Azospirillum brasilense: one gene and its partner. Each later gene encodes a partner of the first gene's protein in a complex. Links are inferred from orthologs where the notes say so. Each region holds a gene or a part of one and is shown in the gene's direction. Other genes may lie near its edges.

Region 1 (4,971 bases):
CGCCGCCATGACCAGCAGCACCAGCCCGGTGCGGAGCGACAGGCCGCCGGCCCGGGGCTGGTCGTCGCCCAGGCCGCCGTCGTTCATGGCGGGTGCGTTGTCATCCTGAGCGTGCACAGGCAAGGAATGTCATGCTCCGGTATGCAAGGCGAGGGGCGCGCCCGTAACCATCGCAGAGTCCGGCAGCAAAGGACACACCTTTGACGGAGCAGGGTTTTTATCGAAGGGGGTGGAAAAATCAGCCAACCCGCCCGATAGGGGGGTGTCGGTTGGGCAAAAAAGGAGACGGGCGGCGGCTCCGCGTGACCGGACGGCTGAACAAGAAAAAGGAGCCGCAAGCGGCTCCTCTCCCATCATCGGCCGGTGCGTCCGCCGGGCGTCAGACCGTCTGCTTGCCGTCCATCAACGCCACGAAGCGGTCGAACAGATAGTGGCTGTCCTGCGGGCCGGGCGAGGCCTCCGGGTGGTACTGCACCGAGAAGACCGGCTTGTTCTTCAACCGGATGCCCTCGTTGGTGCCGTCGAACAGGCTGACGTGGGTCACCTCGGCATCGGCGGGCAGGGTCTCCTCCATCACCACGAAACCGTGGTTCTGGCTGGTGATCTCCACTCGGCCGGAAGCCAGATCCTTCACCGGATGGTTGGCGCCGCGGTGGCCCAGCGGCATCTTCTTCGTCTTGGCGCCCAGCGCCAGCGAGAGCATCTGGTGGCCCAGGCAGATGCCGAACATCGGCAGGCCGGTGTCCAGCAGGCCCTTGATCGTCGGCACGGCGTATTCGCCGGTGGCCGCGGGGTCGCCGGGGCCGTTCGACAGGAAGACGCCGTCCGGCTTGTGGCGCATCACATCCTCGACGGTGGCGGTGCCCGGGACCACGGTCACCTTGCAGCCGGCAGCCGCGAGGCAGCGCAGGATGTTGCGCTTGGCGCCGAAATCGATCGCCACGACGTGGAAGCGCGGGCTCTCCTGCGTGGCGTAGCCGGCGCCGAGCGTCCAGGCGCCCTCATCCCAGCCGTAAGTCTGGCGGCACGAGACGTCCTTGGCGAGGTCCATGCCCTCCAGCCCCGGCCAGCCCTTGGCCTTGGCGACCAGAGCGTCGAGGTCGAATTTGCCGTCCGGCGCGTGGGCGACGACGCCGTTCGGCGCGCCGAGGTCACGGATGCGGCGGGTCAGGCGGCGGGTGTCCACCCCGGCCAGACCGACCAGCCCGTAGCTCTTCAGCCAGTCGTCGAGATGGCGCGTGGCGCGCCAGTTCGAAGGGTCGGTGACGTCGGCGCGCAGGATCAGGCCGCGCGCGGCGGGGGTCACCGTCTCGATGTCTTCCGGGTTGGCGCCGGTGTTGCCGATGTGGGGGAAGGTGAAGGTGATGATCTGCCCGGCGTAGCTGGGGTCGGTCAGGATTTCCTGATAACCGGTCATCGAGGTGTTGAAGCACACCTCGCCCACCGAATCCCCCACCGCACCGATGCCTCGGCCCTTGAAGACGGTGCCGTCGGCCAGAACCAGGACACCGGTGTAAGCGCCGGCATCGCCCGCCGGGAGAGTCGATTGAGCCATCCTTCAGACCTTATCAAGAGCCGCCGCGGGCCACATATTCCTGCTTCGCGGAACGTCGGCGCCGCGTCCCGCCCCGCTGGGCGCACGCGTCGTCGTCGGTCCGTGCCCCTCCATCCCGTTTCCTTGCGGTCGGGTGTCTGAGCCTGGATCGATTAGTCGGGACGGGTGAGCCGGTCAACCGTATATGACGATTGGTACCCCGATTTCCAGCGGCGCGTTTGCATAATCGCCGTGCTTCACCGGTGGGGCTTGGCTGTTGGAAGGGCGGTTGGGGGCGTGAAGCGGTTCTTCGGAATTGACGTGGCAATCCGGCGCAAATTTAGGAATATTGCCGGTTCGCGCCGCGTCTCCCGCACCACCCCACGGATGGGGACGGTGCGGATGCTGCCGAGCGGCCGTTATCGTTTCGACCTGATGAACACACCTGACGAACACGAAGGACACACGCAATGCTGCGCACGCGCCTGAACGAGGCTTTGAAGCAGGCGATGCTCGCCAAGAACCAGCGCGCCGTCTCGACCGTGCGCCTGATCCTGGCCGCGCTGAAGGACCGTGACATCGCGGCGCGTTCGCGCGGCGTCACCGACGGCATCGACGAGGCTGAGATCCTCTCCATGCTGCAGACGATGATCAAGCAGCGCGGCGAGTCGATCAAGCTGTACGAGCAGGGTGGCCGCCTGGAGTTGGCCGAGCAGGAGCGCGAGGAGATCACCATCATCGAGGGCTTCCTGCCCAAGCAGATGTCGGAGGAGGAGGTGGCCGTCGCCGTGAAGACGGTGGTGGACGAGATCGGCGCCACCTGCATTAAGGACATGGGCAAGGTGATGGCGGAGCTGAAGGCGCGCTACGCCGGCCAGATGGACTTCGCCAAGGTCAGCGGCACCGTGAAGCAGCAGCTCTCGGCCTGCTGACGGTGCGGTCGCCGATCTAGCACGGGTGCCGCCCGACCATGGCCTTCCCGCCCCAATTCCTGGAAGAGCTTCGCACCCGTCTCGCCCTGTCGGACGTGGTGGGCAAGCGCCTGCGCCTGATCCGCGCCGGCCGCGAGTACAAGGCGCCGTGCCCCTTCCACAATGAGAAGTCGCCCTCCTTCTACGTCAACGACCAGAAGGGCTTCTTCCACTGCTTCGGCTGCGGGGCGCACGGTGACATCATCGGCTTCGTCATGCGCCACGACAACCTCGCCTTTCCGGAGGCGGTGGAGGCGCTGGCCGGCGAGGCGGGGATGCCGGTTCCCCGCGCCACGGAAGAGGACAAGCAGCGCTACGAGCGGCGCAAGACGCTGCACGATCTGGTGGAGCAGGCCGCCCGCTGGTTCGAGCAGCAGCTCTACGCCCCCGCGGGCCGCGCCGGGTTGGAGTATTTCCAGCGCCGCGGGCTGGACACCGACGGCATGGCGCGTTTCCGCCTGGGCTTCGCCCCCGCCGATTCCGGTGCGCTGCGCGGCCAGCTTCTGAAGCAGGGCTTCTCGGAAGAGGACATGGTGACCGCCGGCCTGCTGAAGCGGCCGGACGACGGGCGCACGCCCTACAGCTTCTTCCGCAACCGGGTGATCTTCCCGGTGACCGACCGGCGCAGCCGGGTGGTCGCCTTCGGCGGGCGCATCCTGGAGGGCGACGGCCCGAAATACGTCAACACCGCCGACACGCCGCTGTTCCACAAGGGTACGCTGTTGTACGGCCTGTCGCGGGCGCGGCAGGCGGCGGCGGACGGCAAGCCGGTGATCGTCGCCGAAGGCTACATGGACGTCATCGCGCTGGTCCGCGCCGGCTTCGAGGGCGCCGTGGCGCCGCTCGGCACCGCCCTGACCGAGACGCAGATCCAGGAGCTGTGGAAGCTGATTCCCGACGCGGAGAAGGTCCCCTTCCTCTGCTTCGACGGCGACAACGCCGGGCGCCGGGCGGCGTGGCGGGCGGTGGAACGCATCCTGCCGCACCTCGCCCCCGGTCATTCCGCCCGCGTCGCTTTCCTGCCGGAGGGGGAGGACCCCGACAGCCTGATCCGCCTGCACGGTCCCCGCGCCATGCAGGAGGTGCTGGCCGAGGCCATCCCGCTGTCCGAGGCCGTCTGGCGCATGGAGACCGAGGGCAAGCCCACCGGCACCCCGGAATCCAAGGCGGCTGTGAAGGCGGCGCTGGACTCGCGGGTTGGGCAGATCGCCGACCGCGACGTGCAGTCCTTCTACCGCACGGAGATGCGCCGCCGCGTCGACGAAGCCTTCGCCCCGCCGCCGCGCCAGCGCAACGACCGCGGCCCCTGGGTTCCGGGGGGCTCCTGGCAAGGCGGGGGGCAGGGGGGCGGACGCTTCGGCCAGCAGACGCGCCGGCACACGCCGGGCCTGCCGGGTCTGCGCACCGCACCGCCGCCCGGCCACCGCCGTCGCAACCCCGGCAATCTGGCCGCCGCGCGGGAGCGCGTTCTGCTCGCCGTGATCATCAATCATCCCGAGTTGTTTGATGAGTTGGGCGAATCGCTGGGCATGCTGCCGTTTCCCGACCGGGAACTGGAGGAATTGCGCCAAGCGGTCATCGGATTGCTTGCCGAACGGCGGGAAAACGACTCGGGACTTGACGCAGCATCGCTTTGTCGCCACTTGTCTTCCGCCGGCTATGATACCATTGTCCGCTCTCTGCTCAGCGAGTCGACCTATGTCCATGCCGGCTTTGCACGCCCGGACGCGTCCTCCCTGGACGCGAAACGGGGGTGGTGGCCGACATGGCATCACCTGCATCACAGGCAGGTGATGGCCGATTTGAGAGAAGCGGAGGCGGCTTTGGCCCGTGACAACAGCGAGGCGAACTTCGCGCGGGTCGTGGCCCTTCAACAGGAGGTCATCAGGTCCGGAATGGGTATGACGGATGACGAGGATCTCGACGATGCCTAGCGGCCGGCGCCGCCGGGCGTGGTGCGGAAGGGAAGGGCCGGAGGGAATGAGACCCGGAGGGGTCTGTTCGGACAAGGTCCGGAACGGTTCACAACCGGTTTAAGCAGGTGCGGATCGACAGCGGGGGGCCGCTGCGATGCGTGCTATGGGTTTTTATAATGGGGTAATGCGGGGGCATCGATCGCATGGCCACGAAAGCTGCGAACAGCGTTGAAGTTTCCGAAGCCCGGGACGAGGCCGGCGACGGCCCGCTCATGGACGGCATGGGTCTTGCCGTCAAGAAGATGATCGCCCGCGGCAAGGAGCGTGGCTACGTCACCTATGACGAGCTGAACGCTGCCCTGCCGCAGGATACGTCGTCTTCCGAACAGATCGAAGACACGATGGCCATGCTCTCCGAGATGGGCATCAACATCGTCGAATCGGAAGAGCAGGACGCGGAAGGCAACGCCAACGCCGACGGCGAGGGCGAAGGCCGGTCCGCCGGCAATCTGGACGACGACGACATCGGCCGCACCGACGACCCCGTGCG
Region 2 (4,985 bases), 540 kb from region 1 along the record:
GCTTTTCCGCTTTTGGCGCCCCGCATCATCCGACCCCTCCCCCATCCGGATGTGCCGGACGCCCCGCCCCCTGCCCCGTCCGGCGGGTTGCCTCCTCCCGCTCCGAACTCCGACTCTCGTTCCTGGTGATTCGCTCACGGCGAAGGTACCGGACCGAGTCGTGTGCGACGGATGCGGAGATGCGCGATGCTGCTAGCCCGCCTGCTCAGCCCGGCCCTGACCGCCGGCGCTCTGGATATCGTCGGCGCCGACGGGCGGAGGCACCGGGTGGGGGTCGGCACGCCGTCCCTCACGCTGCATTTGCACGACAAGGCGCTGCACCGCGACCTCGTGGTGAACCCGCGGCTGCGATTCGGGGAAGCCTACATGGACGGCCGCCTGACCATCGAAGGCGGCTCCGTCTATGATTTCCTGGCGCTGCTGAGCGCCGGGACGGACAATGTCCAGGGCGTTCTGGGCAATCTGCGGGAAACCCTGTCCCCCGCGCTACGGCTCATCCAGCAGAGCAATCCCCTAGGGCGGTCGCGGCGCAACGTGGCCCATCATTATGACCTGTCGCGGTCCTTCTTCGACCTGTTCCTCGACCGCGACCTGCAATATTCCTGCGCCTACTTCCCCACACCCGATACCGGGCTGGACGAGGCGCAGGAGGCCAAGAAACGGCACATCGCGGCGAAGCTGCTGCTTCAGCCGGGCATGCGGGTCCTGGACATCGGCTGCGGCTGGGGCGGCATGGCGCTCTACCTCGCCCGCATGACCGGCGCCCAGGTCACCGGAATCACCCTGTCCCGCGAACAGGTCGCCGTGGCGCGGGAGCGGGCGGCTCATGCCGGGCTGGCCGGTCAGGTCCGCTTCGAGCTGCGCGACTACCGGCAAATGGAAGGACGTTTCGACCGCATCGTCTCGGTCGGCATGTTCGAGCATGTCGGGGTGCCCCATTATCCGGCCTTCTTCGCCAGGCTGCGCGACCTGCTGGCCGAGGACGGGGTGGCGTTGCTTCATGCCATCGGCCGGTCGGATGGGCCGGGCTCAACCAACCCGTGGTTCCGCAAATACATCTTTCCCGGCGGCTACTCGCCCGCCCTGTCGGAGGTGATCCCGGCGGTGGAGAAGGCCGGGCTGTGGAACACCGACGTCGAGATTCTGCGCCTTCACTACGCCGAGACGCTGCGCCACTGGCGGGAGCGGTTCGCGGCCCGGCGGGAGGACGCGCGCGCGATGTACGACGAACGCTTCTGCCGGATGTGGGAGTTCTATCTGGCGGGGGCCGAGATCAGCTTCCGCTACCAGGGGCACATGGTTTTCCAGATGCAGCTCGCCCGCTCGCTGGGCGCCGTTCCGCTCGTCCGCGAATATATCCAGCGCGCCGAAACGGCCTTGGCCGACGCCGTGCCCCGGCCCCTGCGCACCGGCCGGAACGTCGGTGCCAGCAACGCTTGACCAGAGGTGTCCGCGCCACATCGGCCCACAGGTTTTGCTCTGGCCCAAGCTTTTGATAGAACGTTTGAAATTCGCCTTACCCCCAGCTTTCACCGGCTGTGGGCAAAAGTTACTCACAGGAATGTGGGTATCCTTAACCCGATCGCACAGCTTTGCGCCCCGCCCTTTGCTAAAGTGCCGCCATGGATGACAAGACCACCCAGCTTTTCGAGCCGCGCCCCCTCGACGGCGGGCTGTCCCGCGCCGCTGCCGTGAAGCCGACGGCGGAATACCGCACGCCGCCGCACAACGAGGAGGCGGAACAGGCGCTGCTCGGCGCCATCCTGGTGAACAACAAGGCGTATGAGAAGGTCGGCGAGTTCCTGCGCGCCGAGCATTTCTACGACCCGGCGCACCAGCGCATCTTTTCGGCCATCGCCAAGATGGTGGAGCGCGGCCAGATTGCCAATCCGGTGACGCTGAAGGCCTATTTCGACAACGACGTCGAATTGGCACCGGATGGTGGCGCCGGCTATCTGGCGCAGCTCGCCGCCAACGTCGTGACGGTGGTCAACGCGGGCGATTACGGCAAGACGATCCACGACCTCTTCCTGCGCCGGCAGTTGATCGAGGTCGGCACGGACATGGTGAACGAGGCGTATCAGCACGACCTCGACATTGACGCCATGGACCAGATCGAGACGGCGGAGAAGCAGCTCTTCGACCTCGCCTCGACCGGCGACGTGCGCGGCGGCTTCGTCGCCTTCTCCGAGTCGCTGAAGGCGGCCATCGCCACAGCGGAGACGGCCTTCCGGCGGTCCAGCCACGTCACCGGCGTGACCACCGGCCTGCGCGACATGGACCGCAAGTTGGGTGGCCTGCACCCGTCGGACCTCATCATCCTCGCTGGGCGCCCCTCCATGGGCAAGACGGCGCTGGCCACCAACATCGCCTTCAACGCCGCCAAGGCGCACATGCGCACCAACGGCGGCGAAGGCGCGCCGGTCGGCTTCTTCTCGCTGGAAATGTCGGCGGAGCAGCTCGCCACCCGTATCCTTGCCGGCGAGGCCGAGGTGTCGGGCGACAAGATCCGCCGCGGCGAGATCAAGGACAGCGACTTCCCCAAGTTCGTGGCGGCCAGCCAGGAGCTCAGCCGTGTTCCCTTCTTCGTGGACGACACGCCAGCCCTGACCATCGCCGCGGTGCGCACCCGCTGCCGCCGGCTGAAGCGCACGCACGGGCTGGGCATGGTCGTGGTGGACTATCTCCAGCTGCTGCGCGGCGGCTCGACCAAGGGCAACGAGAACCGCGTGCAGGAAATCTCGGAGATCACCCGCGGCCTGAAGGCCATTGCCAAGGAGCTGGAGGTGCCGGTGCTGGCGCTGTCCCAGCTCAGCCGCGCGGTGGAAATGCGTGAGGACAAACGGCCGCAGCTCGCCGACCTGCGCGAATCGGGCTCCATCGAGCAGGACGCCGACGTGGTGATGTTCGTTTACCGCGAACAGTACTATCTTGAGCGCGCCGAGCCGGCCCGCCGGCCGGAGGAGACGGAGGACAAGTACAACGACCGCTACGCCAACTGGCAGAAGCGCTACGCCGAGGTGCACAACACCGCGGAGGCGATCATCGCCAAGCAGCGCCACGGCCCGATCGGCAGCGTCCGCATGTTCTTCGATGGCCAATTCACCAGATTCGGCGACCTCGACACGACCCATGACTTCGGCCCCACTGAGTGATCCGCTGGCACGCGCCGGCGCCGTTCTGACCATCGACCTCGGTGCGGTGGTCGCCAACTGGGCGCAGCTCCGCGACCGGGTGGCGCCCGCCGAGTGCGCCGCCGTGGTCAAGGCGAACGCCTATGGGCTGGGGGTGGAAAGGGTCGTTCCGGCGCTCGCCGCCGCCGGCTGCCGGACCTTCGTGGTCGCGCAGTTCGAGGAGGCGCTGGCCGTCCGCGCCGTGGCGCCGGCAGAGGCCCGCGTCCTGTCGCTGGGCGGCCTTCCCGCCGGCACCGCTCCCGACTTCACGGCCCACCGCATCCTGCCGGTTCTGAATCATCTGGGCGACATCGCGGCGTGGCAGGCCCACGCCAGGGCGCGGGGAACGGCCCTGCCCGCCGTCGTCCACATCGACACCGGCATGAATCGACTCGGGCTTGGTCCAGACGAGCTGGACACGCTGGTCGGCGACCTCTCCCGGCTGGAGGGGGTGGACGTCCGGGTGTGGATGACCCACCTCGCCTGCGCCGACGAAGATTCGGTGATGAACAGCCAGCAGCTCGGGCGTTTCCGTTCGGCGGTCGGGCGGCTGCCGGCGGCCGAGGCGAGTTTCGCCAATTCCTCGGGGATCTTCCACGGAACGTCCTTCCATTTCGACCTCGTGCGGCCCGGCTGCGCGCTCTACGGCGTCAATCCGACGCCCGCCGCGGCCAACCCGATGCGGGGCACGATCCGGCTCGACGCCCGGCTGCTACAGGTGCGCAACGTTGACAGCCCTATGACCGTTGGCTACGGTGCCACGCACCGCGTTGCGGCGAGAGGAAAAATCGCAACCATCGCAGTGGGTTATGCCGACGGATATCTGCGCTCGCTCAGCGGGCGCGGCCATGTCTTCGTCAACGGCGTGGCCGCTCCGGTGGTTGGGCGTGTTTCGATGGATCTGGTGACGGTGGATGTCAGCCACCTTCCCGACGAGGCGGTGACGCCCGGCGGGCTGGTGGAGCTGATCGGCCCGAACCGCCCGGTGGATACCGTGGCGAGCGAAGGCGGAACCATCGGCTACGAAATCCTGACCTCGCTGGGCGCGCGTTACCACAGGGTCTACCGCGACCCGCCGCCGCCTGAGGTCGCTTGATGGGTTTCCTTGCCGCCACCGGACGGGCCTTCCTGATCTTTCTGGAAGCCACCGGAAAGCTCGCCATGTTCACCGGCGCCGCCTTGTCGCATTGCGTGCGTCCGCCGTTCTACCCGCGGCAGATCCTGCGCCAGATGATCGACATCGGCTACTATTCGCTGCCGGTGGTCGGGCTGACCGCGCTGTTCACCGGCATGGTGCTGGCGCTGCAGAGCTATTCCGGTTTTTCCCGCTTCCAGGCGGAGGGCGCCATCGCCACGGTGGTCGCCCTGTCGGTGACGCGCGAACTGGGGCCGGTGCTGGGCGGCCTGATGGTCGCCGGGCGCATCGGCGCCGCGATGGCCGCCGAGATCGGCACCATGCGCGTCACCGAGCAGATCGACGCGCTGTCGACCCTGTCGACCAACCCCTTCAAGTATCTGGTGGCGCCGCGCCTGATCGCCGGACTGGCCATGCTGCCACTGCTGGTGCTGGTGGCTGACATCATCGGCGTGTTCGGCGGCTTCCTGGTCGGCGTCTACCGGCTGGACTTCAACCCTGCCTCCTACATCGGACGGACCTGGGAATTCCTGGAGCCGGTCGACGTCATCTCCGGACTCGTCAAGGCTGCGGTGTTCGGTTTCATGGTGTCGCTGATGGGCTGCTACCACGGCTACCATTCGCGCGGCGGCGCCCAGGGCGTGGGGGCGGCGACGACCAACGCGGTGGTGTCGGCC

What was found. Proteins that work in one complex are often made in the same cells at the same time.
Region 2: the proteins of dnaG (region 1) and H1Q64_RS11700 are in contact, whole or in part, in a crystal structure (PDB 2R6A), measured with the Geobacillus stearothermophilus proteins. The link is inferred for Azospirillum brasilense from one-to-one orthologs. Residues at the interface, in WP_049624496.1 of Geobacillus stearothermophilus: Lys456, Leu457, Leu458, Pro459, Ala460, Asn463, Ala464, Leu467, Leu535, Leu536, Ile537, Ala538, Gln544, Glu545, Asp548, Tyr549, His552; in WP_033016901.1 of Geobacillus stearothermophilus: Ser13, Glu15, Ala16, Gln18, Glu91, Leu92, Asp94, Ala95, Val96, Pro97, Thr98, Ala99, Ala100, Asn101, Tyr104, Tyr105, Ile108.

What each region holds. Positions count from the first base shown.
Region 1 is NZ_CP059449.1:1,916,383-1,921,353, forward strand. Bases 2,042-4,971 are described here. They hold dnaG (DNA primase), read left to right. Parts: upstream 2,042-2,504; coding sequence 2,505-4,439; downstream 4,440-4,971. Other genes in these bases: H1Q64_RS09120 (GatB/YqeY domain-containing protein), read left to right, coding at 2,042-2,466; rpoD (RNA polymerase sigma factor RpoD), read left to right, coding at 4,625-4,971. Outside these bases: H1Q64_RS09105 (response regulator), read right to left, coding at 1-87; carA (glutamine-hydrolyzing carbamoyl-phosphate synthase small subunit), read right to left, coding at 380-1,555; H1Q64_RS09115 (hypothetical protein), read left to right, coding at 1,832-2,023; more of H1Q64_RS09120, read left to right, coding at 2,005-2,041. UniProt on the Escherichia coli protein: RNA polymerase that catalyzes the synthesis of short RNA molecules used as primers for DNA polymerase during DNA replication.
Region 2 is NZ_CP059449.1:2,457,672-2,462,656, forward strand. Bases 945-3,888 are described here. They hold H1Q64_RS11700 (replicative DNA helicase), read left to right. Parts: upstream 945-1,622; coding sequence 1,623-3,155; downstream 3,156-3,888. Other genes in these bases: H1Q64_RS11695 (SAM-dependent methyltransferase), read left to right, coding at 945-1,440; alr (alanine racemase), read left to right, coding at 3,133-3,888. In the rest of the region: more of H1Q64_RS11695, read left to right, coding at 187-944; more of alr, read left to right, coding at 3,889-4,269; H1Q64_RS11710 (MlaE family ABC transporter permease), read left to right, coding at 4,269-4,985. UniProt on the Escherichia coli protein: The main replicative DNA helicase, it participates in initiation and elongation during chromosome replication. Travels ahead of the DNA replisome, separating dsDNA into templates for DNA synthesis.